Regions from separate parts of the Herbaspirillum sp. CAH-3 genome, predicted to be linked through region 2. Evidence: predicted binding sites of a transcription regulator. Region 2 holds the regulator's gene; each other region holds the start of a gene.
What was found. Region 2 encodes HrcA, which represses chaperone genes, less so after heat shock. Its sites were predicted from a motif close to TTAGCACTCNNNNNNNNNGAGTGCTAA; they were not measured.
Positions count from the first base shown of each region.

Region 1: a site for HrcA is predicted at 3,586-3,612, ahead of groES (co-chaperone GroES). Genes of this name have one in related genera too.
Region 3: a site for HrcA is predicted at 12,201-12,227, ahead of rpoH (RNA polymerase sigma factor RpoH). Genes of this name have one in related genera too.

Region 1 covers NZ_VSWE01000011.1:38-4,954, reverse strand. The annotation lists gene FYB76_RS15040 (porin) at 1-1,133, shown strand, start outside; gene groL (chaperonin GroEL) at 1,386-3,035, opposite strand; gene groES (co-chaperone GroES) at 3,179-3,469, opposite strand; gene FYB76_RS15025 (helix-turn-helix domain-containing protein) at 3,924-4,277, shown strand; gene FYB76_RS15020 (TnsA endonuclease N-terminal domain-containing protein) at 4,514-4,852, shown strand.
Region 2 covers NZ_VSWE01000023.1:39,359-53,000, forward strand. The annotation lists gene FYB76_RS23890 (deoxynucleoside kinase) at 1-266, shown strand, start outside; gene panB (3-methyl-2-oxobutanoate hydroxymethyltransferase) at 274-1,101, shown strand; gene dnaJ (molecular chaperone DnaJ) at 1,200-2,327, opposite strand; gene dnaK (molecular chaperone DnaK) at 2,579-4,519, opposite strand; gene grpE (nucleotide exchange factor GrpE) at 4,675-5,247, opposite strand; gene hemH (ferrochelatase) at 5,849-6,958, opposite strand; gene recN (DNA repair protein RecN) at 7,003-8,649, opposite strand; gene FYB76_RS23925 (NAD kinase) at 8,729-9,646, opposite strand; gene FYB76_RS23930 (HAD family hydrolase) at 9,683-10,411, shown strand; gene hrcA (heat-inducible transcriptional repressor HrcA) at 10,483-11,511, shown strand; gene fur (ferric iron uptake transcriptional regulator) at 11,630-12,055, opposite strand; gene FYB76_RS23945 (outer membrane protein assembly factor BamE) at 12,269-12,817, shown strand; gene dapB (4-hydroxy-tetrahydrodipicolinate reductase) at 12,863-13,642, shown strand, end outside.
Region 3 covers NZ_VSWE01000026.1:39,147-52,788, forward strand. The annotation lists gene FYB76_RS24930 (methyltransferase domain-containing protein) at 1-935, shown strand, start outside; gene FYB76_RS24935 (DUF2244 domain-containing protein) at 1,362-1,832, shown strand; gene coxB (cytochrome c oxidase subunit II) at 1,855-3,015, shown strand; gene ctaD (cytochrome c oxidase subunit I) at 3,034-4,653, shown strand; gene FYB76_RS26920 (cytochrome oxidase small assembly protein) at 4,703-4,813, shown strand; gene FYB76_RS24950 (cytochrome c oxidase assembly protein) at 4,810-5,391, shown strand; gene FYB76_RS24955 (DUF2970 domain-containing protein) at 5,411-5,641, shown strand; gene FYB76_RS24960 (cytochrome c oxidase subunit 3) at 5,797-6,657, shown strand; gene FYB76_RS24965 (twin transmembrane helix small protein) at 6,730-6,930, opposite strand; gene FYB76_RS24970 (SURF1 family protein) at 7,039-7,755, shown strand; gene FYB76_RS24975 (cytochrome C oxidase subunit I) at 7,742-8,374, shown strand; gene FYB76_RS24980 (heme A synthase) at 8,419-9,555, shown strand; gene cyoE (heme o synthase) at 9,552-10,445, shown strand; gene FYB76_RS24990 (SCO family protein) at 10,458-11,048, shown strand; gene rpoH (RNA polymerase sigma factor RpoH) at 11,144-12,043, opposite strand; gene FYB76_RS25000 (hypothetical protein) at 12,673-13,614, shown strand; gene ftsX (permease-like cell division protein FtsX) at 13,640-13,642, opposite strand, start outside.

The DNA.
Region 1 (4,917 bases), on a different contig from region 2:
CCACTGGCGGCAAGGATACGGGCGGCCAGATGGCTCTCGATTCCGGCCTGATGAAGGGTTCGCGCCTGGGTGTGAAGGGCGTGGAAGACCTGGGCGGCGGCATCAAGGCGCTGTTCACCATCGAGAACGGTTTCAACCTCGATACCGGCGAGGCGGGTCAGAAGGGTGTGCTGTGGGGTCGCCAGGCCACCATTGGCCTGTCCGGCAACTTCGGTACCATCCTGGCGGGCCGCCAGAAAGACGTGCTGGACGACGTGGGCAGCATCACCTCCCCGGGCGACTTCGGTGGCGTGGTCAGCCGGGTTCACTCGCTGAACCTGGATCGCACCAACGGCGAGCGCGTCAACAACTCCATCCGCTACAACACCCCGAACTTCAGCGGCTTCACCGGTAGCGTCATCTATGGCTTCGGCGAGGAGCCTGGCAGCACCGGCGCCGGCCAATCCTTCGGCTTGGGCGGTACCTACGCCAACGGTCCGCTGAACATCGGCCTGGGCTACTTCCAGAGCAAGATGGGCGGCAAGTCCGCCAGCGACGTCAACGGCGCGGCAGCTTGCAACGGCGCAGTGATGGCCATGGGCAAGGACAAGATCGGCGACAAGGCGGGCGACACTTGCCTGAAGACCTGGACCCTGGCGGCCGCTTACCAGTTCGGACCGGCCCGGGTCTATGGCTCCTACTCGCGCGTGAAGCTGCCGTTGGCCAAGGTGCCCTCGGAAATCGCCGACAATCCGAAGCACAACTACAGTTTCGCTGCGCTGGCACATCCCAAGGACCGTCGTGACACGCCTCTCTACAGCATGCCAAGCGACGGCGACTTCGTCATTGGTGGCTACAACAACGAGTCCAGCAGCACGCTGGACTTCGGCGTGCACTACCAGGTCTCGCCGGCCCTGTCGCTGATCAGCAGCCTGCAGTACACCCGCGCCAAGTTCGCCCGCAGCGCCGACGGCCGTCTGCTGCAGGTCAACCTGGGTGCCAAGTACGAGTTGTCCAAGCGCACTTCCACCTACGCCGTCGTGCGCAACCTGCGCTCGTCCGACATGTACAGCGTTGGCCTGGCCAGCGACCGTGTGCCGGGTAGTGATCGCAGCCAGACCGGCATCAACGCCGGCCTGATCCACAGCTTCTAAGTTCTGGCACTGCATCGGGCTCGTGGGAGCCCGATGTTTTGGCCCGCATCTGCAAGGATGCGGGTCTTTTTTTATGCAGAAAACTTTGTCCGCTGGATGCCCGGTAGACGCGGCTGCGCGCGCTGGCAGGGAGGCTTTGCATGCCAGATCCGCTGCGATCGCCGCCCAACAAAAAACCCGCATCATCGCTGATGCGGGTTTTTTTCTTGCAGCACAGGCCATGCGATGCATGGCCTTGGGCCGGAAGGCAAATTACATCATGCCGTCCATGCCGCCCATGCCGCCCATACCACCCATGCCGCCAGGCATGCCGGCCGGCTTGTCGTCCGCCACTTCGGCCACCAGGGCGTCGGTGGTCAGGATCAGGCTGGCCACGGAGGCAGCGTTCTGCAGGGCCGAACGGGTCACCTTGGCCGGATCCAGCACGCCCAGTTCCACCAGGTCACCGTAGGTGCCGTTGGAGGCGTTGTAGCCGAAGTTGCCCGAACCTTCCAGCACCTTGTTCACCACCACCGACGGCTCATCGCCGGCGTTGAAGACGATCTGGCGCAGCGGCTCTTCGATGGCGCGCAGCACGATCTTGATACCGGCTTCCTGGTCGGCGTTGTCGCCCTTCAGGTCCTTGACGTTGGCGCGAGCGCGCAGCAGGGCAACGCCACCGCCAGGCACGACGCCTTCTTCAACAGCAGCACGGGTAGCGTGCAGGGCGTCTTCGACGCGGGCCTTCTTTTCCTTCATTTCGACTTCGGTGGCAGCGCCAACCTTGATCAGTGCAACACCGCCAGCCAGCTTGGCCACGCGCTCTTGCAGCTTTTCACGGTCGTAGTCGGAGGTCGCTTCGCCGATCTGGGTGCGGATCATTGCCACGCGTGCTTCGATGCCAGCGGCTTCGCCGTTGCCGTCGATGATGGTGGTGTTTTCCTTGCCGATTTCAACGCGCTTGGCTTGGCCCAGTTCAGCCAGGGTAGCCTTTTCCAGGGTCAGGCCGACTTCTTCAGCGATCACTTGGCCGCCGGTCAGGATGGCGATGTCTTCCAGCATGGCCTTGCGGCGGTCGCCGAAGCCAGGAGCCTTGACGGCAGCGGTCTTCAGGATGCCACGGATGTTGTTGACCACCAGGGTCGCCAGGGCTTCGCCTTCGACGTCTTCAGCCACGATCAGCAGCGGACGGCCAGCCTTGGCGACTTGTTCCAGCACCGGCAGCAGGTCACGGATGTTGGAGATCTTCTTGTCGAACAGCAGGATGAAGGGATTGTCCAGGGCGACGATCTGCTTCTCTTGGTTGTTGATGAAGTACGGCGACAGGTAGCCGCGGTCGAATTGCATACCTTCGACGATGTCCAGTTCGTTTTCCAGCGACTTGCCGTCTTCGACGGTGATGACGCCTTCCTTGCCGACCTTTTCCATGGCCTTGGCGATGATGTCGCCGATGTCCGCGTCGGAGTTGGCCGAGATCGAGCCGACTTGAGCGATTTCCTTGGAGGTGGTGGTGGGCTTGGCCAGGTTCTTGACTTCGCCGACGATGGCGGTGACAGCCTTGTCGATACCGCGCTTCAGGTCGGTCGGGTTGAAGCCGGCGGCGACGTACTTGAAGCCTTCGCGCACGATGGCCTGGGCCAGCACGGTTGCGGTGGTGGTACCGTCACCGGCGTTGTCGGAGGTCTTGGAAGCGACTTCCTTGACCAGCTGGGCACCCATGTTTTCCAGCTTGTCCTTCAGTTCGATTTCCTTGGCGACGGAAACGCCGTCCTTGGTCACGGTCGGGGCGCCGAAGCTGCGCTCCAGCACGACGTTGCGGCCCTTGGGACCCAGGGTGACCTTGACTGCGTTGGCCAGGATGTTGACGCCGTTGACGACCTTGGCGCGTGCTTCATCGCCGAAAATAACTTGCTTTGCTGCCATGTTGGATTCTCCAGAAATTCGGTTCAGTTCATGTCGCCGGGCTCGGGCCTGAAGCTTCAGGGAGCGCCGGCTGCTGTCTTGTTGCCGATGGCCTTCACGTTTTCTCTATCTATATAGAAGGAAAAGGAAGGCCGGATGCCGAATTACTTCTCGACGACGGCGAACAGGTCTTCTTCGCGCATGACCAGCAGTTCCTGGCCATCGATCTTCACGGCCTGGCCGGAGTACTTGCCGAACAGAACGCGGTCGCCGACCTTCACGGCCAGTTGACGGACCTTGCCATCTTCCAGGATCTTGCCGTTGCCGACGGCCAGGACTTCGCCTTGGTCCGGCTTTTCGGTCGCTGCGTCAGGCAGAACGATACCGGAAGCAGTCTTGGTTTCCTGGTCGAGGCGCTTGACGATAACGCGATCGTGCAAAGGGCGAAGATTCATGAGAACTCCTTAATTTTCAATAAGTTAGCATTGATTGCGGCGATGCCTGCAACGGTTTTCTTCCAAATGCAGCAGACGTCACCGCATGAAAAAGGGGATTGCGCCCGGCGGCGCTGTTAGCACTCTGCCGTGACGAGTGCTAAGTATAGGGACGGGTTGGGGAATTTTCAAGGCGTCAATTGGTGGCGTTTGCCATCCTTCTCTGCAAGATTGACGCGATACCCTGCAGCAGCCGGGAACCTGCAGTATTCACGCTCATATCGGCCGCCAGACACTCTCATCCATCGGCGAGTCAGTTGAAATGTAAAAACAAAGTTTTTTTTACATCCGAAAATCGCATAAAAATTAGAAAAATCCCTTTATTATCAATTACTTGCGATTTGACTTTTCGATTGACTAGAGCTATCTTCGGCCATCCAATTTTTGGCAACCTTTGAAAATGTCCCCTGGAGCCATGAAGCTTCTTGAACTGCGTAAGCACCTCGGCATGAGCCAAGAGGCGTTTGCGGAGAGCATCGGCGCATCCCCCTCTCAACTGAGTTACATCGAGAGCGGTCAACGCCATGTACCGGATAAAGCCAGTGACATTTTGCGAATATGTGATGGATTGCCACTTTCGCAACATCAATATGCGGCGTTACATGAGGCGCTAACGCTTTCACTTGGGAAATTTCGACTTTCACCTGGCGCGCCAGAAGAGCAGTTTTTGCTATTGGCTGCATTGCGTGATGCCGTTATGAGGGAGCCCTCACGAGCGAAAGTTTTGCAATGGAGAGAATTGCTGCTGATAACCGCTAAGCAAACGTAAGCAGCATCAACGAAGCCTTAACTAGGAGGATCTAACGAAGACAACAGATTTGAATTTAGCCGCCTGACAGGCAGCAACTAGCTGCCTTCAGGGGATGACGCATACAGATACTACGGTGTAGGAGCCTCAAGTATCCGTCCGCGTCCTCCCCCTGTCAAGTTGCGCCCCCTGTTTTTGAGATGCCTTTCCTGGCAGGGGGACTTGCACCCTAAACATTTTGACGTTTTGGAGGTTACATGGAGCAAATTGGAGCGGGTCGCCGCATCTTAAGAAGAAATCCTCATCGAATTGTGGGCACGATTTCATTTCCTACTCTTGGAAATGCGGATAGGGAATGGGAGTCCGTAGTGGAAAGGGATGCCTACGCGATCATCGGATATTGCAGCGAGGTCGTTGGTATCAACACACAACCCTTTTCGTTCACATATGAGTCAGGCACAGGGAAAAAGGCAACCTACACCCCAGATGCTCAGATTCTGTTCAAGGAGGGGCGCGAAATACTACTCGAAGTAAAGCCAGCAATCTTCGCCCTAGCGGATGAGGAGTTCGAGCTGTTGATTTGCTCGCGGATTTGACCCTCTCCATTTGACCCACCTTCCACCGTCTACCAAAGGCGGCCACGCGGTCGTACGACCCTTCA
Region 2 (13,642 bases):
TGATCCACCTGCAGGCGCCCCCGGATGTCTTGCAGACCCGCATCGCCGCACGCGGGATCGCCATGGAGGAAGCCATCTCCCTGGATTACCTGCAACGGCTGTCGGAGTGCTACAGTCAATTTTTCTATCATTACCAAGACGCGCCGGTACTGACCGTCAACACCGAGCACCTGGATCCGGCCCGCAGCGACGCCGATCTGGCCATCCTGCTGCAGCACATCCAGGAGATGCACGGGCCGCGCGCCTTTCTCAATCACGGAGGTTGAATCTTTCATGGCAGGCTATCTTCAGGAATCGGGCGCGGCACGCGCCAAGCCGGTGACCACCCACACCCTGCAGGCGATGCGCGCCAAGGGCGACAAGATCAGCATGCTGACCTGTTATGACGCCAGCTTCGCCACGCTCATGGAGCGCGCCGGGCTGGAAACGGTGTTGATCGGCGACTCCCTGGGCATGGTCTGCCAGGGCCATGATTCGACCCTGCCGGTGACGATCCAGGATGTGGCCTATCACACGGCGGCAGTCGCTCGCGGCACCCGCACCATGCTCATCATCGCCGACCTGCCCTTCGGCACCTACCCGACCCGCGAGGAAGCCTTCCGCAACGCCGCGCTGCTCATGCAGGCGGGCGCGCAGATGGTCAAGCTCGAAGGCGGCGTGTGGCTGGCCGATACCATCAAGTTCCTCACCGAGCGCGGCATTCCCGTGTGCGCGCACATTGGCCTCACGCCGCAGTCGGTGCACCAGCTGGGCGGCTTCAAGGTGCAGGGCAAGACCAGCGATGGCGCCACGCAACTGCATGCCGATGCGCTGGCGGTGCAGCAGGCGGGCGCTTCGCTGGTGGTCATCGAAGCGGTACCGGCCACGCTGGGCAAGGAAGTGACCGGCCGCCTGGCCATCCCCACCATCGGCATTGGTGCCGGCCCTGATTGCTCGGGCCAGGTGCTGGTGATGCATGACATGCTGGGCGTGTTCCCGGGCCACAAGAGCCGCTTCGTGCGCAACTTCATGGACGGGGCCAGCGGCATCGAGGAGGCAGTGCGGCACTATGTGGCGGCCGTCAAGGACGGCAGCTTCCCGGCGCAGGAGCATTGCTTCTGATGGCTTGATGAAGCCTGTGGACAAGAAAAAGGCCAGCGATGTCGCTGGCCTTTTGCTTTGCTGCTGGTCGCGCAAGATGCTGCTGTCGCAGCGGCGGCTTACTCGAAGAATTCCTTGACCTTGTCCTTCCAGGTCTTGGTCTGCGGGCTGTGCTTGGCGCCGCCTTCGGTGGTGAGCTGCTCGAACTCGCGCAGCAGTTCCTTCTGGCGATCGGTCAGCTTGACCGGGGTTTCCACCACGACGTGGCAGAACAGGTCACCCGCGTAACCGGAACGCACACCCTTGATGCCCTTGCCACGCAGGCGGAAGGTCTTGCCGCTCTGGGTGCCCTCGGGAATGGAGAAGGACGCCTTGCCATTCAAGGTCGGGGCTTCGATCTCGCCACCCAGTGCCGCCTTGGCGAAGGAGATCGGCATTTCGCAATGCAGGTCGTCGCCATCGCGCTGGAACACGTCGTGCGGCTTGATGTGGATTTCCACATACAGGTCGCCCGGGGGGCCGCCGTTGACGCCCGGTTCACCGTTGCCGGAGGAGCGGATACGCATGCCGTCGTCGATGCCTTCGGGGATCTTCACTTCCAGCGTCTTGTTGCGCTTGATGCGGCCGGCGCCGGCGCAGGTGGTGCAGGGTTCCGGAATGATCTTGCCGCTACCGTGGCACTTGGGGCAGGTCTGCTGGATGCTGAAGAAGCCCTGCTGCATGCGCACCTGGCCGTGACCGCCGCAGGTGGTGCAAGTGACCGGCGAGGTGCCGGGCTTGGCGCCGCTGCCGTGACAGGTATCGCACTGGTCCCAGGAGGGCACGCGGATGGTGGTGTCGAAGCCGTGGGCAGCCTGCTCCAGCGTGATTTCCAGGTTGTAGCGCAGGTCGGCGCCGCGATAGACCTGCGGACCGGAATTGCGGCCACGACCACCGCCGCCGCCGAAGATGTCACCGAAGATGTCGCCGAAGGCATCGGCAAAGCCGCCCGCGCCGGCACCGCCGCCGCCACCCATGTTGGGATCGACGCCGGCATGGCCGTAGCGGTCGTAGGCCTCGCGCTTCTGCGGGTCCGACAGCATCTCGTAGGCTTCCTTGACCTCCTTGAACTTGTCTTCCGCACCCTTGCTGTCCGGGTTGCGGTCAGGATGGTACTTCATCGCCAGCTTGCGATAAGCCTTCTTGATTTCGTCGTCGCTGGCGTTCTTCGCCAGTCCGAGCACTTCGTAAAAATCGCGTTTTGCCATGTTGTATAACCCACCTTGTTATTGTGTTCCGTCGCTGCTGCGATGGCCTGCATCTGCGGCCGCGCAAGCACGACCGGAAACCAACAATGTGAAAAAGCCGAGTTCAGCTTTTGACTGCGGACTCGGCGTACCGGCCTGGCCGAAAAACAACCCGGCCGGGTGGATGCTTCTCAAAAATCCGCCCGGGCTGCGGAAAAACCGCACCCGGGCGCGAGCGCTGACCTCAGGTAAATCGAGGCATCAGTCCCGGATTACTTCACTTCCTTGAAGTCGGCGTCGACCACGTTGTCGTCCTTCGGTGCGGCACCGGCGGCACCCGCCTGGGCACCTGCGGCGCCCGCAGCGCCACCGGCCGCAGCGGCTTGCGCCTGCTGGTCGGCGTACATCTTCTCGCCCAGCTTCTGCGCCGCGGTCGACAGGGCTTCGGTCTTGGCATCGATGGTGGCCTTGTCGTCACCCTTCAAGGCTTCTTCCAGGTTCTTGATGGCGGCTTCGATGACTTCCTTCTCGCCGGCTTCCAGCTTGTCGCCGTATTCGCCCAGGGCCTTCTTGGTCGAGTGCACCAGCGCATCGCCCTGGTTGCGGGTCTCGGCCAATTCCTTCAGGCGCTTGTCTTCCTCGGCGTTGGCTTCGGCGTCGCGCACCATCTTTTCGATCTCTTCTTCATTCAAGCCCGAGTTGGCCTTGATGGTGATCTTGTTTTCCTTGCCGGTGGCCTTGTCCTTGGCGCCCACGTGCAGGATGCCGTTGGCGTCGATGTCGAAGGTCACTTCGATCTGCGGGGTGCCGCGCGGTGCCGGCGGGATGCCTTCCAGGTTGAATTCGCCCAAGGCCTTGTTGCCCACGGCCATTTCACGCTCGCCCTGGTAGACCTTGATGGTCACGGCCGGCTGGTTGTCGTCGGCAGTGGAGAACACCTGGCTGAACTTGGTCGGGATGGTGGTGTTCTTCTTGATCATCTTGGTCATGACGCCGCCCATGGTTTCGATACCCAGCGACAGCGGGGTCACGTCCAGCAGCAGCACGTCCTTGCGGTCGCCCGAGAGGACCGAACCCTGGATCGCGGCACCGACGGCCACGGCTTCGTCGGGGTTCACGTCACGGCGCGGATCCTTGCCGAAGAATTCCTTCACCTTCTCGATGACCTTGGGCATGCGGGTCATGCCGCCGACCAGGATCACGTCGTCGATGTCAGACACCTTCACACCGGCATCCTTGATGGCGGTACGGCAGGGCTCGATGGTCTTGGAGATCAGTTCCTCAACCAGGGACTCCAGCTTGGCGCGGGTAATCTTCAGGTTCAGGTGGACCGGTGCGCCATTGGCCATGGCGATATAGGGCTCGTTGATCTCGGTCTGTTGCGAGGACGACAGCTCGATCTTGGCGCGTTCGGCCGAAGCCTTGATGCGCTGCAGGGCAATGGCGTCCTTGGACAGGTCCAGGCCGTTGATCTTCTTGAATTCCTCGATGATGTAGTCGATCAGGCGCTGGTCGAAGTCTTCGCCACCCAGGAAGGTGTCACCGTTGGTGGACAGCACTTCGAACTGCTTTTCGCCATCGACGTCAGCGATTTCGATGATGGACACGTCGAAAGTACCGCCGCCCAGGTCATACACGGCGATCTTGCGGTCACCCTTTTCAGCCTTGTCCAGGCCGAAGGCCAGCGCGGCTGCGGTCGGCTCGTTGATGATGCGCTTGACGTCCAGGCCGGCGATGCGGCCGGCATCCTTGGTGGCCTGGCGCTGGGCGTCGTTGAAGTAGGCCGGGACCGTGATGACGGCTTCGGTGACTTCTTCGCCCAGATAGTCTTCGGCGGTCTTCTTCATCTTGCGCAGGACTTCAGCGGAAATCTGCGGCGGGGCCAGCTTCTTGTCGCGCACGCCGATCCAGGCGTCGCCATTGTCGGCGGCCACGATCTGGTAGGGCATCAGGTTGATGTCCTTCTGCACTTCCTTCTCGGTGAACTTGCGGCCGATCAGGCGCTTGGCGGCATAGATGGTGTTCTTCGGGTTGGTGACGGCCTGGCGCTTGGCGGGTGCGCCCACCAGGATTTCGCCGTCTTCCTGGTATGCAATGATGGAAGGCGTGGTACGTGCGCCTTCGGAGTTCTCGATCACCTTGGGCTGGTTGCCTTCCATGACGGAAACGCAAGAGTTGGTGGTGCCCAGGTCAATACCAATGATTTTTCCCATGATTTTTCCTTCGTTCTTTCAGCCCTGGATGTCGGGCTACAGGTGTTTTGAATGGTTTGAATATGTGGAGGAAAGATGGACTTTCAAGCGCCGAAACCACCGGAACAAGCAAAAATGATGCCTTTTGCCTCTTTCCCCTTCCGGCGCCGGTCCGCTTACTTTCCCTGGGCCACCGTCACCAGCGCAGGACGCAGCAGACGGTCGGAAATCATATAGCCTTTTTGCAGCACGGCAACGACCGTGTTGGCTTCCTGCTCGGCCGGCACGGCCGAGACGGCCTGGTGCTTCATCGGGTCGAGCTTCTCGCCAGCTTGCGGGCTGACTTCCTGCAGCTTGTTCTTCTCGAAGGCCGAGGAGAGTTGCTTCAAGGTCATGTCCACGCCTTCCTTGAGCGATTCCAGCGAGGCGTTTTCGATCTTCAGGGCCATTTCCAGGCTGTCCTTGACCGCCAGCAGCGACTCGGCGAAGCCCTCGATGGCGAACTTGTGGGCCTTGGCGATGTCTTCCTGAGCACGGCGGCGGATGTTCTCGCCTTCGGCACGGGCACGCAGGAAAGCGTCCTGCATCTCGGCAGCACGGGCTTCGGCTGCGGCCAGCTTGTCTTCCAGCGTGGGCTCGGCAGCGGCAGCCGCAGCGGCCTGCTCGGCGGCAGTGGCAGCAGCAGCGGCGTCAGCAGCCTGGTTGTCTTGCTGGACGGATGGGTTTTCCTGTTTTTCCATGTCTTGCATTCCTGAATTACCTCCAACAAATCAATGATTTACGTGCGTGCGGCAGCCTGATGTGAAGCGCCGTCCGCCAAGGGATGCGGCACAAGTAGGGCATGTCCCTGCTTTTTCAAGGGCTTTTTGGCACTTTCCGGCGACTTTTTGCCTATTTCTGCGATTTCAAGAAGAAAAATGTTACGCGCGCTTACAGAAATTACGGGGTCTGACTTCAAGTTAATTCGAGCCCGACCTAAACTGAATTCGAGTTCTCGCCCTTTGGGGCAGGCTCGTTTGACGGCACTCCCACTTCCCCTCATCGCTTGTCGCGCCAACAAGGTGTCATCATGAAACTGCCACTGATTGCGGCCATTATCTTCGTTGCCCTGTACAGCCTGCTGGCGACCGCCTGGATCAGCTATACGCATCTGGTGAGCGAATACACGCTCTGAGCGACGCTACCCCCCGGTTTTTTTCTTGTATGAACAATCTGGTCGCCCTGCACCAGGCAAGATCGTTGCCGGACAGACAACATCGGCGACAGTAAAGGCGTTCAGCCTGCCATTTTAGCAGGCTGACGTCGGTTGGCCGCCCGAGGTCGGCGGCCGATATGAAGCTTCCTGAAAAATCAGCGATCCGCGCCCAGCGCCTTCGCCCGCTCTGCGGCGATCGCCTGCTGGCGCGCCATCTCTTCACGGGCGGCCGCATTGCTCATGGTCGGCCAGCCGGCCAGGTGCTGCTCGACGATCTCCACCATGCCGTTGATCCAGGCCGGTGATTCATTCAGGCAAGGGATGAAGTGAAACTCCTTGCCGCCCGCATGCAGGAAGTCTTCCTTCACTTCCATGGCGATTTCTTCCAGGGTTTCCAGGCAGTCGCTGGTGAAGCCGGGGCACATCACGTCGATGCGGCGCACGCCCTGCCGGCCCAATTCCTGGGCGGTGGGCGCGGTATAGGGCTGCAGCCATTCGGCCTTGCCGAAGCGCGACTGGAAGGTAACCTGGTACTGCTCATCGGTCAGCCCCAGCGATTGCGCCAGCAGGCGCGCCGTCTTGTAGCACTCGCAATGGTAAGGATCGCCCAGCATCAGCGTGCGCTTGGGCACGCCGTGGAAGCTCATCAGCAACTTGTCCGGCCGGCCGTGCAGGTCCCAGTGGTCCAGCACCGACTGGCGCAGCGCCTGAATGTAGGCATCCTGGTCGTGATAGTTGCGGATCAGGCGCAGCTCGGGGATGTTGCGCACCTGGCGGTAATGATCGAAGACGGCATCGAAGATGGAAGCGGTGGTCGTACCCGAATACTGCGGATAGGCCGGCAATACCAGGATGCGCGTGCAGCCCTGTTGCTTCAACTGGTCCAGTACTTCGGGCAGGGAAGGCGTGCCGTAACGCATGGCATACACCACCTGCAATTGATGATGACCGCGCCCGGCCAGCTGCACCGCCAGCGCGGCAGCCTGGCGCTGCGTATGTACGCGCAGCGGCGAGCCTTCCTCGGTCCAGATGCTGGCGTATTTCTCGGCCGATTTGGAGGAGCGGAAGGGCAGGATGATGCCGTTGAGAATGAACCACCACACCGCACGCGGGATTTCCACTACACGCGGGTCCGACAGGAATTGCTTGAGGTAGCGCCGCAGCGCGCCCGCGTTGGGCGCATCGGGCGTGCCGAGATTGACCAGCACCACGGCGGTGGAGGCCGGGCTGCCATGGGTGTAGGGAGGTTCTTTGCGGAAGGGCATGGTCGTTGCGCTTGGGTTTCTTGATGTTCTTGGTGTGAAGGCGGTCAGGACGCCAGCAGCTCGCGCGCATGCTTGCGCGTGGTGGCCGTGATTTCCAGTCCGCCCAGCATGCGGGCGATTTCTTCCACGCGCGCCTTGGGGTCCAGCCCGTCGATGTCGGAGAGGGTCTTGCCGCCCTCGCTGCGCTTCTTGACCTGGTAGTGCTGGTTGGCCTGGCTGGCCACCTGCGGCAAGTGGGTCACGCACAGCACCTGGCGTTCCTGGCCGAGGCGCTTCAACAATCGCCCGACCACTTCAGCCACGGCACCGCCGATGCCGCTGTCGACTTCATCGAAGATCAGGGTCGGCACCGTGGTGGCGGCCGAGGCGATCACCGAGATGGCCAGCGAGATGCGCGCCAGTTCACCGCCCGAGGCCACCTTGGCCAAGGCACGCGGTGCCACGCCGGCGTGGCCGGCCACCAGGAATTCCACCTGTTCCAGACCGTATGCCGCCGGCTCCACTGCATTGAGCGCGATCTCGAAGCGTCCACCGGCCATCGACAGATCCTGCATGGCGGCCGTGACCGCCTCACCCAATGCGGCAGCGGCCTTGGCGCGCGCCTTGGAGAGTTTCTGCGCCTGCGCCAGATAGGCTTGCTTGAGCTTGTCTTCCTGCGCGCGCAGAGCATCGAGGTCGCTGGCATCGGCCAGTTGCTTCAATGCTTCGGAGAGCTTGCGATATTCCTCCGGCAGCTCATCGGGCTGCACGTGGAATTTGCGGGCGGTCGAATGGATGGCTTCCAGGCGCTCTTCCACTTCCTGCAATCGCGCGGGATCGAGTTCGACGCGGCCGAGATAATCATTCAAGGCATAGACCGCTTCCTGCAGCTGGATCTGCGCCGGTTCCAGCGCGTCGAGCACCGGCTTCAAGGCCGTATCGACATCGACCAGCTTGGTCAGCTTCTGCGTGATCGAGGAGAGTTGCGAGAGGATGGGCAATTCCGATTCCGAGATCACGCCCAGCGCCTCCTGCGCGCCACCGATGAGCGCCGCAGCATGCGACAGGCGGCTGTGCTCGGTGCTGATGTCGGCCCATTCACCGGGCTTGACGGCCAGCTTGTGCAGTTCGGCCACTTGCCACTCCAGGCGCTCGCGCTCCAGCAGCACATTGCGCGCATCCTGCTCGAACTGTTCGCGCTGGCGAGCCAGGGCACGCCAGGTCTTGTAGGCCGCAGCCACTTCGCGTGCAGGCTCCAGCAGACCGGCCTGGCTGTCCAGCAACTGGCGCTGGGCATCGGCCTTCATCAGCGACTGGTGCGCATGCTGGCCGTGGATGTCCACCAGCATCTCGCCGACTTCGCGCAATTGCGCGGCGGTGGCGGCGCTGCCGTTGATGTAGGCCTTGCTGCGGCCGGCATTGTCGATCACCCGGCGCAACAGCACGCCGTCGTGCTCGCCGGTGAATTCGTGTTCGTCCAGCCAGGCCATGACTTCCGGCGTGGCGGTGAAGTCGGCGCTCACGTCTGCCTTGGCCGCGCCCTCGCGCACCACGCTGGGGTCGCCCCGTCCGCCCATGGCCAGCGCCAGGGCATCGATGAGGATGGATTTGCCGGCGCCGGTTTCGCCGGTGAAGACGGAAAATCCGCGCGCGAATTCGAGCTCGATGGCATCGACAATCACGAAGTCGCGAATCGTTAAGGTACGCAGCATGGTGGTCTCGCAGCGGGTTGGACGGACAGGCCAGTATGCTCAAGCGAGCCGGCGCGCAATGGCCGGGCTCGATGCGCGCTTATTGTAATCGGCCTTCTATGGAGGGGTATTCATTCCAGTGCAGCTTCTCGCGCAGGGTATCGAAATAACTCCAGCCCTCGGGATGCAGGAAGGTGATCTTGTGCGCCGAACGGCGGATCACGATGCGGTCGCCATGCAGCACGCTGGTCAAGGACTGCATGTCGAAGTTGGCGCTGACCTCGCGCCCGGCCACCACCTGGATCACGATCTCACAGGAATCCGACAGCGTGATGGGGCGGTTCGACAGCGAATGCGGAGAAATCGGCACCATGACGATGCCGTGCAGGCTGGGATGCAGGATAGGGCCGCCGGCCGACAAGGCATAGGCGGTGGAACCGGTGGGCGTAGCCACGATGAGGCCATCGGAACGCTGGTTGTACATGAAGCGGCCATCGACCTCCACCCGCAGCTCGACCATGCCGGAGGTGGAGCCACGCGCCACCACCACATCGTTCAAGGCCAGCGCGCGGAAGATCTCGCTGCCTTCGCGGTAGACCCGCGCCTCCAGCAGCGAACGCGACTCGGCTTCGACCTTGCCTTCCAGCATGTCGGCCAGAGCCGGTATCATGCGGTCTTGGGCGATATCGGTGATGAAGCCCAGGCGGCCCTGGTTGATGCCGATCAGCGGCACGTTGTAGGGCGCCAGCTGGCGTGCAATGCCGAGCATGGTGCCGTCGCCGCCGACCACGATGGCCACGTCCGCGTGATGTCCGATCTGCTCGGGCGTCATGCTGTCATAGCCTTGCAGGGCGATGTTCTCGGCGGTCTCGGACTCGAAGACCACGGTGTGGCCGTGCGATTCCAGGAACACCGCGATGTCCGACAAGATCTGCGCGATGCCGACGGCCTGGAACTTGCCGACGATGGCGACGGTTTTGGGTACGGCTGCCTGAACGGGTAATTTGATGGGCCACATGCTGCGGATTAGACCATAATTTGAGATGACATTGTAATGAAACCAAGCGCTTCCCCCCTGCCCTCCTCGCCCGCCCCCTCCCCTATCGAGGCGGTGCTGTTCGATCTCGACGATACCCTGTGGGCCATCGAGCCGGTGCTGGTGCGCGCCGAAGGCCTGCTCTACGACTGGCTGCGCGAGCATGCGCCCGCCGTGGTAGCGGCCCATACGATTGCCAGCCTGCGCGAACGGCGCATGGCCCTGATGAAGACCGATCCCATGTACCGCATCGACCTCTGGAAGCTGCGCCATACGGCGCTTTCCGATGTCTTCCGCGAGCATGACGTGGACCTGGCGCTGGTCGACCCGGCCATGGCCCTGTTCTCCGAGGCGCGCAGCACGGTGGCGCTGTTCGATGACGTCGAACCAGCACTGCTGCGCATGAAAGACCGGCTCACGCTGGGCTCGGTCTCCAACGGCTTTGCCGACCTGGAGCGCATCGGCCTGGCCGGGCACTTCGGGGTCTCGATTGCCGCCCATCGCTTCGGCCGCGCCAAACCTGATCCGGCCATCTTCCACGCCGCCTGCGAGGCACTGCAGGTCGCTCCGGCGGCCACGGTGTATGTGGGCGACGATCCGCTGCTGGACGTACAAGGCGCGCAGCGGGCCGGTTTGCGGGCAGTGTGGATGAACCGTTTCGAGCGCACCCTGCCCGAAGGCATCACCCCCGACGCCATCTGCCGCGACCTGCATGAGCTGCACGACTGGCTGCAGGCGCAAGCCTGAACCTTTGTTCAATTTTTGGAAGAACTGACGCGGCCGTCACATTTGCCGGATATGCCGCTAGAATATGCCCCATGCAACTCGATAACCGCGCCCGCACACTCCTGAAGGCCCTGGTCGAACGGTACATCGCCGACGGCCAGCCGGTAGGGTCGCGCGCCCTGTCGAAACTGTCGGGCCTGGAACTGTCGCCGGCGACCATCCGCAACATCATGGCCGATCTCGAAGAGATGGGCTTCGTCGCAAGCCCGCACACCTCGGCAGGCCGCGTGCCCACGCCGCGCGGCTATCGCATGTTCGTCGATACCCTGCTCACCGTCGAGGCCATCGACGAGAGCGCCCTCGAAGGCCGCCTGCAGGCGCGGCTGCAGCACAGCGGTTCGCCCCAGAAGATCATCACCAATGCAGCCCAGGTGCTGTCCTCGCTGTCGCAGTTCGCCGGTGTGGTGATGACGCCCAAGCGCGAATCGATGTTCCAGCAGATCGAATTCCTGCGGCTATCCGAAAAACGCATCCTGCTGGTGATCGTCGACCAGGGCGGCGACGTGCAGAACCGCATGCTGCTGACCGAGGTCGACTACACCCCCAGCCAGCTGACCCAGGCCGCCAACTACATCAACCAGCATTACGCCGGCCAGTCCTTCGACCAGGTGCGCATCCACCTGCAAGGCGAACTGCGCCAGCTGCGCGACGACATGACCGCGCTCATGCAGGCCGCCGTCGAAGCCGGCAGCGACGCCATGAACGAAGAGGCCGACAACAACGTGGTCATCTCCGGCGAGCGCAACCTGCTGTCGGTGACCGACCTGTCTTCCAACATGAATTCCTTGCGGCGCCTGTTCGACATGTTCGAGCAGAAGACCGGGCTCTTGCAGCTGCTGGATGTGTCCAGCAAGGCCACCGGCGTACAGATCTTCATCGGCGGCGAATCCCAGCTGGTGCCGATGGACGACATGAGCATCGTCACCGCCCCCTACGAGGTCAACGGCCGCATCGTCGGCACCCTGGGCGTGATCGGGCCGACCCGCATGGCCTACGAACGGGTCATTCCCATCGTCGACATCACCGCCAAACTGCTCTCCAGCGCGCTGAGCCAGCACTGAGCCCGGCCAGCACAACCATCCCGCCAGAACGCAAAAAAGCCACGCGCGACCGCACGTGGCTTTTTGCATGTTGCTTCACGCTGCCTTGCTCAAATCGAGCCAGGAAGCGATGGCGGGCTTATTTCTTCACTTTCTTGCAGTTTTTGCAATGACCGTAGAGGGCCAAGGCATGGTCGGCGATCTCGAAACCGTGCTCCTGGGCAATCTTCAACTGGCGCTTTTCGATTTCGGCGTCGAAGAATTCCTCGACCTTGCCGCAATCCAGGCAGACCAGGTGATCGTGGTGCGAGCCTTCGTTGAGTTCGAAGACGGCCTTGCCGGTCTCGAAGTGATTGCGCTGGAGCAGGCCGGCCTGTTCAAACTGGGTCAGCACGCGGTAGACGGTGGCCAGGCCGACGTCGAGGTTGTCGGACAGCAATTGTTTGTAGACGTCTTCGGCGCTGAGGTGGCGCACGGAGGTGTTCTGGAAGATTTCGAGGATCTTCAGGCGCGGCAGGGTCGCCTTCAGGCCGCTGGCCTTCAGTTCGGATGGATTGTTCGGCATGGTAGAGTGGGTTCCCGGGGTTTTACTGGTCTCGAACAGGCGCGGCGGTCCACTGGGAAGACCTGGCGGACCATTCCGGCGGGGCGGTGGGGAACACCCTTTTACACCCGGAACGCACTCATGCCTATTTAAGAAGTAAGTTCTAGCTTATCATATAGTGCTTTAGGCTCATGGCTCAACCCGGTTGAAATCTTTATGCGCATGCTTTCCCGAATGAAGTCCCGTCATCACACCACCGCCGTCGGCGTCCTGGCTGCACTGGCCGTCTCGCTGGCCGGCTGCTCCTCGACCAAGGCACCGGAACAGGCTGCACCCACCGATACCTCGGGCGTGAAGGTGACCGGCAAGAGCAACAGCCTGTTCGGCTTCCTGAAGCCCTACCGCATCGACATCCAGCAAGGCAACTTCGTCTCCAAGGAAATGGTGGCGCAACTGCGCCCGGGCCTCACGCGCGACCAGGTGCGCTTCGTGCTGGGCACGCCTCTGCTGACCGACATGTTCCACGCCAATCGCTGGGACTACGATTTCCGCCTGGCCAAGGGCAACGGCGAGATCATGACCAGCCGCGTGTCGGTATTCTTCAAGGATGACCTGCTGGATCACGTCGAAGGCGGCCAGAACCTGCCCACCGAAAGCGAATACCTGACCCTGATCACTGACGCCAAGGTCGGCGCCAAGGCCAGCTTCAGCGACAAACCCAAGGACGACAGCGAGATCAAACCGGCCTCGCCGGTGGCGCCTTCCTCGGCCACCAACAAGTAAGCCGGGCCAGACCTGTCCTTCGCACTTCTTCCTTCCGAGTTTCACATGACTGCATTGAATATCGCCGTGGCCGGCGCCTCCGGGCGCATGGGCCGCATGCTGATCGAAGCCATCCTCAACGCCGAGGGCCTGAAGCTCTCCGGCGCCCTGGATACGCCCGCCTCGCCCACCATCGGGACCGATGCCGGCCTGTTCCTGGGCAAGACCACCGGCGTGGTCATCGAGCCCGACCTGGCGCGCGGCCTGGCCGGCGCAGATGTACTGATCGACTTCACCCGCCCGGAAGGCACGCTCAAACACCTGGAATACTGCGCCGCCCATGGCGTGAAGGTGGTCATCGGCACCACCGGCTTCGAAGCCGAAGGCAAAGCGGCCATCGCCGAATTCGCCAAGCGTACCGCCATCATGGCCGCACCCAACATGAGCGTGGGCGTCAACGTCACGCTGAAGCTGCTGGAACTGGCCGCCAAGAATTTCTCGCACGGCTACGACATCGAAATCATCGAAGCCCATCACCGCCACAAGGTCGACGCCCCCTCCGGCACTGCGCTGAAGATGGGTGAAGTCATCGCCGATGCGCTGGGCAAGAAGCTCGACGACGTCGCGGTTTATGCACGCGAAGGCGTCACCGGTGAACGCGATCCGTCCTCCATCGGCTTTGCCACCGTGCGCGGCGGCGACATCATCGGCGACCACACGGTGCTCTTTGCCGGTATCGGCGAGCGCATCGAGATTTCGCACAAGTCGTCCAGCCGCGTCTCGTACGCCATGGGCAGCCTGCGTGCCGCACGCTTCCTGGCCGAGAAGGACACCGGCCTGTATGAC
Region 3 (13,642 bases), on a different contig from region 2:
CGCCGCCTTCTGCCAGCGCCAAGCTGAGCGCTCCCATCGACCTGCCCCTGGTGCGCCGCCGCTTCGGCCAGCCCCAGCGCGTGGCCGAATCCGATTTCCTGCGGCGCGAAGTGTCGGCCCGCATGCAGGAGCGTCTGGCCCTGGTAAAAATCGCCCCGCGTGAAGTCCTGGACGCCGGATGCGGCGAAGGCGCCGACCTGCCGGTGCTGCAGAAGCGCTATCCCGAGGCCCAGGTGATCGGCCTGGACGGCGCCTACGGCATGCTGGCCAAGGCTGCCGACCACCAGCGCGGCGCGCAGACGGCCATGAACCGCCTGTTCGGTTCCATCAACAAGTGGCTCGGCTCCGGTCCGCATGCCGGCGGGCCGGAACTGGCCTGCGCCGACTTCGCCAGCCTGCCGCTGGCGGCCAATGCGCTGGACCTGGTCTGGTCCAACTTGGCCCTGCACTGGCATCCCCAACCCGACCGCGTGTTTGCCGAGTGGCGTCGCGTGCTGCGGGTGGAGGGCCTGCTGATGTTTTCCTGCTTCGGCCCCGATACCCTGCGCGAAGTGCGCAGCGCCTTCGAACAAATCGATCTTGCACCGCACACCTTGCCCTTCGTCGACATGCACGACTTCGGCGACATGCTGGTCAATGCCGGTTTTTCCACCCCGGTGATGGACATGGAAACCATCACCGTGACCTACGAGACCCCCCAGCGCCTGCTGGAAGACGTGCGCGCCTGGGGCGGCAATCCGCTGGAATCGCGGCGCCGCAGCATGATGAGCCGCAGCCAGTACCAGCGCCTGCTGGCGGCCTTCGAGGCCATGCGCAAGCCCGACGGCAAGATCCCGCTGACCTTCGAGGTCGTCTACGGCCATGCCTTCCGCCCGGTACCCAAGACCACTGCGGCCGGCGAGAGCATCATTCGCTTCGAACGTCCGCCGCGATAGTCGAAACTTCATATAAGGCTTAGTCGCCCAGCCCTATCTGGCCTGCCTGATAGTTGCTGTATCGTTACGCCCTGCCTGTTCCTGCCGAAACCTTCATGTCGCCGCAAAGCCGCGCCCCTGGCGGCTTTGAGCCCGCTATCGGGGTCCGCCGCAGGGGCCGGAAACGCCAGCGTTGTCAATGCGGCGGTGCGTGCTTGATCCATGGCGACGTTAGCCCTTATACTCAAATGGGTAAAAAAATTCACACAAAGAAATTCCAGTACCACCGAATAGCAAGAATAAATAAAGACCGCAAAACGGATAGCCACGGACTGCGCCCCACGCAAGACGGCCCCCGCCAAGAACGGGCAGGCCCGCATCCAGTGAGCATCCCCTGCGGTGAGAGACAGAGACACGCTCGACCGACAATCATGCTGGCGAGGTGCCATGGAGACGCGGGAATGGATATTGAAGCGCAATTGTTCGATTGCGCCACGCCAGCTGGCGTGGGTCTTCGCAGTCCTTTGTACGGTTTCACTCACGGTCGCGCTGGGCTTCACGCTGCGCGGCGCTTGGATCATCCTGGTTTTTTCATGCATTGAACTGGTAGCGGTGGGCGCGGCCATGCTGGTCTACGCCCGTCACGCCACCGATCGCGAAGTGCTGGTGCTGGCCGATCATGGCCTGGAGGTGGAAGTCATCCAGGGCAGCCGTTCGCGTCGCAGCAGCTTGCAGTTGCATGGCATGCGCAGCGCTTTTCCTGTGGGCCGGCAGTCGCTGGTGGCCCTGGAAAGCCGGGGGCAGCGCGTGGAAATTGGCCGGTTCATGAGCTTGTGGCAACGGCGCGCATTCGTGCAGGAGCTGCAACAGGAACTGGCCGCCAGGGGTGGCGGGATGGCAGCACTCTCATTCTTATAATTTTGGGCTTTTGAGGAAATCCATGAAACTTGCGAAGCGCCTTCAATCCTTGACCCTCGGTGCCTCGCTGCTGGCGGCCGGCTTGCCGGCCTGGGCAGTGGTGGATAGTCCGGGCGGACCGGCCGTGCTGCAGATGAATTTCCAGCCACCGGTGACCAAGATCGCCGAGCAGATCTACGACCTGCACATCCTGATGCTCATCATCTGCCTGGTCATCTTCGTGGCCGTGTTCGGGGTGATGTTCTATTCCATCATCAAGCACCGCAAGTCGGTCGGCCACAAGCCCGCCAGCTTCCACGAAAGCACGACCGTGGAAATCGCCTGGACCGTGGTGCCATTCCTGATCGTGATCGGCATGGCCCTGCCGGCCACCAAGACGGTGGTGGCGATGAAGGACACCTCCAACGCCGACCTCACCATCAAGGTCACCGGCATGCAGTGGAAGTGGGGGTATGACTACCTCAAGGGCGATGGTGAAGGAATCTCCTTCCTCTCCAGCCTGGCCACGCCGCGCGAGCAGGTCACCGATCCCACCCTGAAGAAAAACGACAACTACCTCATCGAGGTCGACAATCCGGTGGTGGTGCCCGTCAACAAGAAGGTGCGCATCGTCACCACGGCCAATGACGTGATCCACTCCTGGACCATCCCCGCCTTCGGCGTGAAGCAGGATGCGATTCCCGGCTTCGTGCGCGACACCTGGTTCCGTGCCGAGAAGATCGGCACCTATCGCGGCCAGTGCGTGGAACTGTGCGGCAAGGATCACGCCTTCATGCCCATCGTGGTCAACGTGGTCAGCGATGACGACTACAAGAAATGGGTCGAGGGCAAGAAGAAGGAAATGGCCGCCAAGGCCGACGACCCCAGCAAGGTCTGGACGGTGGATGAGCTGAAGCAGCGCGGCGAGAAGGTCTATGCGGCCAACTGCGTGGCCTGCCACCAGGCCAATGGCAAGGGCGTGCCGGGTGCCTTCCCGGCGCTCGATGGTAGCGCGATGGTCAATGGCCCCAAGGATGGCCAGATCCACATCCTGCTCAACGGCAAGAACGCCATGCCGGCCTGGAAGGGCGTCTTGAACGACACCGAAATCGCCGCCGTGATCACGTATACGCGCAACAGCTGGTCCAACAAGGCCCAGGAAAACATCGTGCAGCCGGCCGAAGTCCTGGCCGCCCGCAAGTAATCGTTTGGAGAACCGGACATGACTACCACCGTCGATCACGCCCCCGATCATTCCCACGATCACGGGCATGGGCACGCTCACGATGACCACGCGCACGACCATCCGCACGGCTGGCGGCGCTGGCTCTTCGCCACCAACCACAAGGACATCGGTACGCTCTACCTGTGGTTCTCGTTCACCATGCTGCTCTCGGGCGGTGTGCTGGCGCTGTTGATCCGGGCCGAGCTGTTCCAGCCGGGCCTGCAGTTCTTCCGTCCTGAATTCTTCAACCAGCTCACCACCATGCACGGCCTGGTGATGGTGTTCGGTGCGATCATGCCCGCCTTCGTGGGCTTCGCCAACTGGATGATCCCGCTGCAGATCGGGGCCTCCGACATGGCCTTTGCGCGCATGAACAACTTCTCGTTCTGGCTGCTGCCACCGGCCGCGCTCCTGCTGGCCGGTTCCTTCCTGGTGCCGGGCGGCGCCACCGCGGCCGGCTGGACGCTGTATGCCCCGCTGTCGACCCAGATGGGCCCCGGCATGGACATGGGCATCTTCGCCATGCACATCATGGGCGCGTCCTCGATCATGGGTTCGATCAACATCATCGTCACCATCCTGAACATGCGTGCCCCCGGCATGACGCTGATGAAGATGCCCATGTTCTGCTGGACCTGGCTCATCACCGCCTACCTGCTCATCGCCGTGATGCCCGTGCTGGCCGGTGCCATCACCATGACGCTGACCGACCGCCACTTCGGCACCTCCTTCTTCAACGCCGCCGGCGGCGGTGACCCGGTGATGTACCAGCACATCTTCTGGTTCTTCGGCCACCCCGAGGTCTACATCATGATCCTGCCGGCCTTCGGCATCGTCTCGCAGATCATCCCGGCCTTCGCGCGCAAGCCGCTGTTCGGCTATGCCTCGATGGTGTATGCGACCGCTTCGATTGCGATCCTCTCCTTCATCGTCTGGGCGCACCACATGTTTACCACCGGCATGCCGGTGACCGCGCAGCTGTTCTTCATGTACGCCACCATGTTGATTGCGGTGCCGACCGGCGTGAAGATCTTCAACTGGATCGCCACCATGTGGCGCGGCTCCATGACCTTCGAGACGCCGATGCTGTTCTCGGTGGGCTTCATCTTCGTCTTCACCATGGGCGGCTTCACCGGCCTGATCCTGGCGGTGACCCCCATCGACATCCAGATGCAGGATACCTACTACGTGGTGGCCCACTTCCACTACGTGCTGGTGGCCGGTTCGCTCTTCGCGCTCTTCGCGGGCTACTACTACTGGGGCCCGAAGTGGACCGGCTTCATGTACAACGAATGGCGCGGCAAGTTCCACTTCTGGGCTTCGCTGATCACCTTCAACATCACCTTCTTCCCGATGCACTTCCTGGGACTGGCAGGCATGCCGCGCCGTTATGCGGATTACCCGGCGCAGTTCACCGACTTCAACATGATTGCCTCCATCGGCGCCTTCGGTTTCGGGCTGTCGCAGGTGTACTTCCTGTTCTTCGTGGTGATCCCCTCGATCAAGGGTGGCAAGAAGGCGGAAGCCAAGCCCTGGGAAGGTGCCGAGGGCCTGGAATGGACCGTGCCCAGCCCGGCGCCTTTCCACACCTTCGAAGAACCGCCGGTGGTGAAGTGATCGCCTGTGGGCAAGACAAATCATCACACCTGATGCAAAGGCAACCCTCATGACCGAACGCAAGAAACCCGACAACCTGCGCACCGGACTGCTGCTGGGACTGGTGGCGCTGGCCTTCTTCGTCGGCATCTTCATCAACCGCATCTGGTTCGCCAAATGAGCAGACAGGACGATCAGGCAGGCCAGTCAGAAGAGGCAACATCACGCGGCCTGAACCGCGTGATGTTCAGGAAGCTGGTGGTGGTGGCTGTGCTGATGTTCGGCTTTGGCTATGCGCTCATTCCGGTCTATCGCAAGATCTGCGAGGTGACCGGCGTGAACTTCCTCACGCCCAAGGATGTGACGGTGGAAGCGCCGGCCAACACGCAGATCGACAAGACGCGCACCATCACCGTGGAGTTCGATGGCAATGCCCAGGGACCGTGGCGCTTCCGCCCGACCGTGGCCAGCATGCAGGTGCACCCGGGCGAGATGACGCAGGTCACCTACGAAGTGGTCAACACCCAGCCGCGCAATGTGGATGCCCAGGCCATCCCGAGCTATGCACCGCTGCAGTCGGCGGCCTTCTTCAAGAAGGTGGAGTGCTTCTGCTTCACGCAGCAGACACTGGGACCGAACCAGGCCAAGCAGATGCCGGTGGTTTTTTATATCGATCCCAAGCTGCCCAAGGAAGTGACCACGATCACGCTGTCCTATACCTTCTTCGAGATCAACGGCAAGGCCAAGACGGCGGGCTGACCAGCCCCGAGGAGCGGGTATGAACGATGAGCTGAAACAGGCGGCGCAGCGCAAGGCCTCCTTCGGCGCGACGATGAAGGCGGTGTTCTGGTCCTTCTTCGGCGTGCGCAAGCGCAAGGATTACGAGTCGGATGCGGCGCGCCTGAATCCGGTGCACGTCATCATCGCCGGCATTCTCGGTGCGGTGATCTTCGTGACCGTGCTGGTGAGCATCGTCAAGCTGGTGGTGCGCAGTGCGGCAGGCGCATGAGGCAGATGATGCGGATGATGCGGATGAGGCTCACCGAAAAAGAGCATTAAGGAAAAGTAAACCCTGTATCGCAAGAGCATTCAACGCAGCTTAATGCCTATCTTTGCTGCTCTTGCCCAGGCCAGGACAATCAGATTTCGTACCGGGAGAAGAACATGAGTTCTCAACAAGCCAAGGCACCCCATTATTTCGTCCCAGGCCCGTCGCGCTGGCCGATGCTGGCGGGCATTTCCATGCTCATCACCATGATCGGGGCCTCGGCCTGGGTCAATGGCGTCTCATGGGCCCCCTACGTCAACCTCCTCGGCATCCTGATGGTGCTGGTGGTGCTGTACTACTGGTTCGGGGATGCGATCCGCGAATCGGAGTCCGGCCTCTACAGCGAGCGCATCGACCTGTCCTATCGCTGGAGCATGAGCTGGTTCATCTTCTCGGAGGTGATGTTCTTCGCGGCCTTCTTCGGTGCGCTGTTCTACGCGCGCAGCATCACCATGCCGTGGCTGGCCGACCTGGACCACAAGGTGATCTGGCCCGACTTCACCGGGCAGTGGGGCAATGTCGGCCCGGCCGGTACGGTGGAAAATTTCACCACCATGGGTCCGTTCCCGATCCCGACCATCAACACCCTGCTGCTGCTGACCTCGGGCGTGACGCTGACCATCTCGCACCACGCCATGCGCGCCGGCCATCGCGCGCAGACGGCTATATGGCTGTTCCTGACCATCCTGCTGGGCGCGGTCTTCATGGGCTTCCAGGCGTATGAATACATCCACGCCTACAGCGAGCTCAACCTCAAGCTCACCTCCGGCATCTACGGTTCGACCTTCTTCATGCTGACCGGCTTCCACGGCTTCCACGTGACCATGGGCGCGATCATGCTGTCGGTGGTGCTCTATCGCGTGCTGCGCGGACACTTCACGCCCACGCATCACTTCGCCTTCGAAGGCGCGGCCTGGTACTGGCACTTCGTGGACGTGGTGTGGCTGGGCCTGTATGTGGTGGTGTACTGGCTGTAAGGCGGGCACCGTCTGCAAAATGACAAAGCCGCACTTCGGTGCGGCTTTTTTGTGGGGTGCGTGCGGATGAAATCAGCGGATGCCGGTCGGCTGTATCCAGCCCAGTTTGTAGCTCAGCAGGATGAAGAGGAACAGCGCCACCGAGAAGCCGACCCGCAGCGTCAGCGCCTGGACCGTGCGATTGCTCTTGCCCTTGTCGCGCATCAGGAAGACCAATGCCGAGGCCAGGCTGGCCAGGATCAGGAGGAAGGCGATGGCGACGACGATTTTCATGAGGATGGAACCCTGTCTCCGAAGGCGTGCATGCGGTATGCTGCGACGCTGATGTGCAAGATTTTTTCTTGTCCTGTGTGCGCTTCATTGTAAGGCCAAACTTCATCGATGCCGACCCGATTCGTTTTTCGCCTCATCCCGTTTTGCGCCACGCTGCTCGTGGCCGCCGCCGGCATTGCGCTGGGACAGTGGCAGACGCATCGCGCCGAAGAGAAGCTGGCCTTGCAGCAGCGCATGCAGGCGCGCGGTGCCGACGCTCCTCTCAGTGCGCTGCCGGGAGATGCGAACGACGCGGAGTTCCGGCATATCCGCCTGCGCGGACACTATCTTGCCCAGTGGACGCTTTACCTGGAGAACCGCCCCTACAATGGCGCGGTCGGCTTCCATGTCCTCACGCTGTTCCAGCCCGAGGGCAGCGGACCGGCCGTAGTCGTGGCACGTGGCTGGGCACCGCGCGATGCCGCCGATCGTACGCGTGTGCCACAGGTGCCGCCGCCCTCGGTTGTCACCGAGGTGGAGGGCGTCCTGCGTCGCGATGCCGGGCACGTGCTGCAACTGGGGACGGCCGATGCGCCGCGTCCGCAGGCCATCCTGCAGAATCTCGATGTGGCGGCGCTGTCCAAGGCCAGCGGCTTGCCGCTCGCGCCGCTGGTGATCGAGCAGGGCGGGGCGGCGGGCGATACCTTGGTGCGCGACTGGCCGGCGCCCTCATTGGGCATCGATCGTCATCGTGGCTATGCCGTGCAGTGGTACGCACTGGCGGGCATGGCCCTTCTTTTTTTCATCGTGACAGGATTCAAACGTGGTCGTCATGACAAAACCTGAAGCTGCGCAAGCCGCACAAGCCAACCCCGAGGAGGAGGCGCGCCGCCGCCGCATCGGCCGCTGGAAGATGCTGGCGGTGGTGGCCGTGTGCGCCGCCCCGATGATCGCTTCCTACCTCACCTATTACGTGATCAAGCCGCAGAGCCGCAACAACTATGGCGCGCTGATCGATCCGCGCCAGTATCCGATTCCCGATCTCGGCAGCAGTGCCATCGATGGTTCTCCGGCCAAGCTGCAGGATTACAAGGGCAAGTGGGTCATGCTGCAGGTCGATCGCGGCGACTGTGGTGAGCCCTGCCAGAAAAAACTGCTGACCATGCGCCAGCTGCGGCTGATGCAAGGCAAGGAAATGGAGCGCATCGAGCGTGTATGGCTGGTCACCGATCGCGCTCCGGTTGCGACCTTGCTCCTGCGCGAATTCGACGGAACCGATATCCTTCGGGTTGACGCCGGCAAATTGCAGTCCTGGTTGCCGGCCGATGCCGGCACCTCGGCCGAAGACCACATCTACCTGATCGACCCGCTGGGCAACCTGATGATGCGCTTCCCCAAGGACCCCGATCCCGGCAAGATGAAGAAGGACATTTCCAAATTGCTGCGAGCTTCTTCCATCGGCTGATGCAGGTGGATCACAGTCGCGCAGTGACGCACGTTTGACTCAAGATGAATGCAACGACGCTGATACAACTGGGCCTGACCGGGCTCGTGGTGGCCCTGATTCCATTGGCGCTGGTATGGCGCGCACAGGGCGTGGCCAACAAATACCGCAAGCTGGTGTGGGTGACGCTGTTCTTTACCTTCGACCTGATCATGTTCGGGGCCTTCACGCGCCTGACCGATTCGGGCCTGGGCTGTCCGGACTGGCCGGGCTGCTACAGCCATGCCAATCCGCTGCTGGCGCATGAGCACATCAATGCCGCGCAGGAGGCCATGCCCTTCGGCCCCGTGACCTGGGCCAAGGCCTGGATCGAAATGATCCACCGCTATTTCGCCATGGCCGTGGGTTTCCTCATCATCGTGCTGATGGTGGCCGCCTGGCGGCGCTGGATCAAGTCGGGCAAGACCGAACTGCAGTTCCGGCCGTGGTTCCCGACGGCGCTGCTGGGCTTCGTCTGCCTGCAGGGCGCCTTCGGTGCCTGGACCGTGACCATGAAGCTGCAGCCCATCATCGTCACCATCCACCTGCTGCTGGGGCTGACGCTCTTGGCCATGCTGGCCTGGCTGGGCGCGCGGCAGGAGCAGCATGTGCCGGTCTCGCCCACGGGCCGCGCGCTGGTCGTGCCGGCCACCATCGGCGCGGCATTGCTGGGCTTGCAGATCGCGCTGGGCGGCTGGGTCAGCACCAATTACGCGGCGCTGGCCTGTTCCGACTTCCCGCTGTGCAATGGCAAGCTGGTGCCGGAGATGGACTTCGAACATGGCTTCACGCTCTGGCGCCATCTCGGCATGACCTCCTCAGGCGATTACCTGCCGGTGGAAGCGCTGACCGCGATCCACTGGGTGCATCGCAGTTTTGCCTTTGTCGTCATCTTGTATGTTGTATGGCTGGCACACCGCGCGCTGCGTGATGAGGGCTTGCGCAAGACCGCCCGCTGGATGCTGACGGTGCTGGGTTTGCAGCTCTGTACTGGTCTTGCGACCATCTATCTGAACTGGCCGCTGGCCATTGCGGTGATCCACAACGGCGGTGCGGCGCTGCTGGTCATCCTGATGGTCATGTTAAACTACAAGGTCCGTTACGCACCCTCCGGCCTGGCCGCCGCTGCTCCACCAGCATCCGCCCGGCCCGTCACGCCATGACCACATTGACCGCCCAACCCAACCGCATCGCCCAGTACTGGGCACTGACCAAGCCGCGCGTGACGCAGCTGGCGGTGTTCTGTGCCGTGATCGGCATGTTCCTCTCCACGCCTGACCTGCCGGACTGGCGCAAGGTCGTCTTCGGCACGCTGGGCATCTGGCTCCTGGCCGGTGCCGCCTTCGCCATCAACTGCCTGGTCGAGCGCGAGATCGATTCGCGCATGGCCCGCACCGCCCGTCGCCCGATGGCGCGCGGCGAAATCACGGTGGGCCAGACGCTGGTATTCTCGGGCGTGCTCGGTGGCCTGGGCATGTGGGTGCTGTACAACCTGGTCAATCCGCTGACCATGTGGCTGACCTTCGCCACCTTTGTCGGCTACGCCATCATCTACACCATCATCCTGAAACCGGCGACTTCGCAGAACATCGTCATCGGCGGCCTGGCCGGTGCCATGCCGCCCGCGCTGGGCTGGGCGGCCATGGCCAATGACGTGCCGATGCAGGCCTGGGTGCTGGTGATGATCATCTTCATCTGGACCCCGCCGCACTTCTGGGCGCTGGCCATGTACCGTCGCGACGACTACGCCAAGTCCGGCCTGCCGATGCTGCCCATCACGCACGGCTTGGAAGTGACCAAGCTGCACATCCTGATGTACACCATCGCACTGCTGGCGGTGAGCATGCTGCCCTTCGCCATCGGCATGAGCGGGCTGATCTACCTGGGCACGGCCATCGTACTGGGGGCGATCTTCTTCTGGTATTCGTGGCAGATCTATCGCCACTACACCGACCTGATCGCGCGCAAGGCCTTTGCCTATTCGATCGTCTACCTGTCCATCCTGTTTGCGGTGCTGCTGGTGGACCACTACTTCCTGTTCCGCAGTTTCTGATTCCCTGAACACATGAAACGATTCCTTTCGGCGCTGCTGCTGGCTGGCTGCGCGACGCTGCTGGCGGCCTGCGGGCCCTCCAAGCCTGAACTCAAGTTCAACAATACCGATGTCACCGGGCTGGATTACGCCAAGGACTTCGCACTGACCGACCACACCGGCAAGCCGCGCACCCTGGCCGATTTCAAGGGCAAGGTAGTGGTGATGTTCTTCGGCTATACCCAATGCCCGGACGTGTGCCCGACCACCATGGTCGAGATGTCCAACGTCATGAAGGAACTGGGTCCGGATGCCGACCGCGTGCAGGTGCTCTTCGTCACCGTCGATCCTGAGCGCGACACCCAGGAAGTGCTGGCGCAATACGTACCGGCCTTCGACAAGCGTTTCCTGGGCTTGCGCGGCGACCTGCAGCAGACCGAGAAGGTGGCCAAGGAATTCAAGGTGTTCTACCAGAAGGTGCCGGGCAAGCAGCCGGGCAGCTACACGATGGATCACACCGCAGGCAGCTATGTATTCGACCCGCAGGGACACATCCGACTCTTCGTCAAGCACGGCCAGGGGCCGCAGACGCTGGCGCATGACATCAAGTTGCTGCTGTCGTGATGGCTTGAAACGATATAAATCGTTTGGATAAAAAGAAAGGCGCCCGAGGGCGCCTTTTTCATTGCTGCTGACCGCAATCAAATGCCGATCAGCGATCAGGAATAAGCCTGCAGCGAGCTCTTCATCTTCTTCAGCGCGACCGCTTCGATCTGGCGGATACGTTCAGCCGACACGCCGAACTCGTCAGCCAGCTCATGCAGGGTCGCACCCGAGCCATCGTCATTGGCCAGCCAGCGGGCTTCGACGATGCGGCGCGAGCGGTCATCCAGCTTGGACAGGGCAGCTTCCAGGCCTTCGGACTGCAGACGGTCGTATTGCTTGGCTTCGATCACGCGGGTCGGTTCCGAATTGTCGGAGGACAGGTAGGCGATGGGCGCGAACTTGTCATCTTCATCATCGGTGGGCGACTCCAGGGCGATATCGCGACCGGACAGACGGGTTTCCATCTCGATCACTTCTTCGCGCTTGACGTCCAGGGTCTTGGCCAGGGCCTCGACCTGGGCCGGCGTCATCGCGTCCAGGCCTTCCTTGTGGCTACGCAGGTTGAAGAACAGCTTGCGTTGGGCCTTGGTGGTCGCGACCTTCACGAGACGCCAGTTTTTCAGGATGTACTCGTGGATCTCGGCCTTGATCCAGTGCATGGCATAAGACACCAGACGCACGTTCTGGCCCGGGTCGAAGCGCTTGACGGCCTTCATCAGGCCGATGTTGCCTTCCTGGATCAGGTCGGCATGCGGCAGGCCATAGCCGAGATAGCCACGGGCAATCGACACCACCAGGCGCAGGTGCGACAACACCATCTTCTGGGCGGCACCCAGGTCGTTCTTTTCACGCAGGTCGCGGGCCAGCTTGACCTCTTCTTCGTGGGTCAGCATGGGCAGGCGGTTCACTGCCGAGATATACGCGTCGATATTGCCCAGGCTGCCGGAAAAACCCAGCGCGAGTGCATTGGACTCGGCAGGCATGAGTGCAGTTTGTGCAGACGCAGTTTTCATGGATTCTCCTTGGTTCCTTTGCGGAAACAGTATGAAACGGTAGGAAGCAAATGCTTCGGATGCCAGGGGCAATGTTTCCAACTTCCCTGGCGCGGCCTTGGGGCCGCTGCTGTTTGATGCAGTACTCCGGAAAACTGGAGCAATTCGATAAGGTATTCTAGCACTCGTCACCCAGGAGTGCTAATAGCATGATAGTGAGGGGGTAATAGCGTCAACCTATTGCTGTTCGCCCAATCATTGCATCCCTTTCCCTTCATATTAGTCGCCTTTGGGCGACAAAAGTTGCGACCAGGGTCAAAAGGGGACCAGAAACTTGTAACACTTTTTTGCAGCGCACCGGGGGCAGGAGAAAGCGCGCCAGCAGATTGGCCAGGACCGCTCAGGAGAGGGATCCGCAGTGCTGCAACTCGTCAATCGACGAGCTTGGTCTGATAAGAAGACGGGATGAAGGGCAATTTATTGTTGCGGGCAAACAGGCTCGATAAAATTTCCCGCCAGAAAGTCCAAAGCCCGCAGTGAGCGGGCTTTGTCCTCAATTTACAGGGGCACGACCAGTTACCCGGAAAACCCCTGTCTCTATGCATTCGAGTATAGCACCCGAACTTCCTCACTTTCAACAGGCTCACGGCATGCTGAAACACCTCACTGCACCCCGGTTGTCCACGTTGCAGCGCTTCTTCCTCACCACGTCGCAGACGGACACGCTCGGGTGTTATGCCTGGAATCAGGCGGTCGCGGCAGGGATGCTGCCGTTGCTTGCCGATGTCGAGGTGTCGCTGCGCAATGCATTGCACGGAGCACTATCACGCTACTACGGTGCGGTGGACTCCTTCGGCTGGATGATGCCCAGAGCCAACCCGGCACATGCCATCAATCCGGCTGCGCCCATGTTGCTGCCACCGATTCACAAATTGAGTTCCAGGTCCCGTGATGACGTCGTCTGCGCGATGGACAAAGTCAGTGGCAGGAAGCCCGCTGCTCATGTTGTCACCCCTGATGATGTGGTCGCGGCGTTGCCGTTGGGATTCTGGGAGGTGCTCATCGGCGCGCTCGCACACCACGCGCAGCCGAGGGGGTTGCAGGCTCATATTCTGGCGGCAGTCTTTCCTCATGCGCCGGACACAGCGCTTTTCCCTTATGACAGTCCCGCCTTCAGGAAACGTGTCGTCGCTCTGCTCAAAAGACTGCGCGATGTGCGCAACCGTATCGGACACCACGACGCCATCTGGACGATTCCGGAATTCGACCGATTCGGCACCCTTGGGCTCATCCCGCGCCGTCCGCGTCACACCGTCAACAGCCTGCGCCGCCTTGTGGATACTTTGGTCTGGTTTGCGGGGTGGATTGATCCGGCAATCTCCGTGCATCTGCGCAACAGCGACCACTGTTGGTCATTGCAGGCCTTGCTGGACCGGCATGCGCTGGCCACCTACCGGCGTTGGGGCGGCCGTGCCGGCACATTGCATCTGGTGCTGGACAGGGCGGCGACCCAGAATCATCGCATGGAGATGCGCAACCGGATGCTGGCCCCGCCCAGCGCCGCGCGTAGTATCGCGCGCTATTTCTACTGATGAAGCCAGCAAGCAGGCTTGCGGCTCA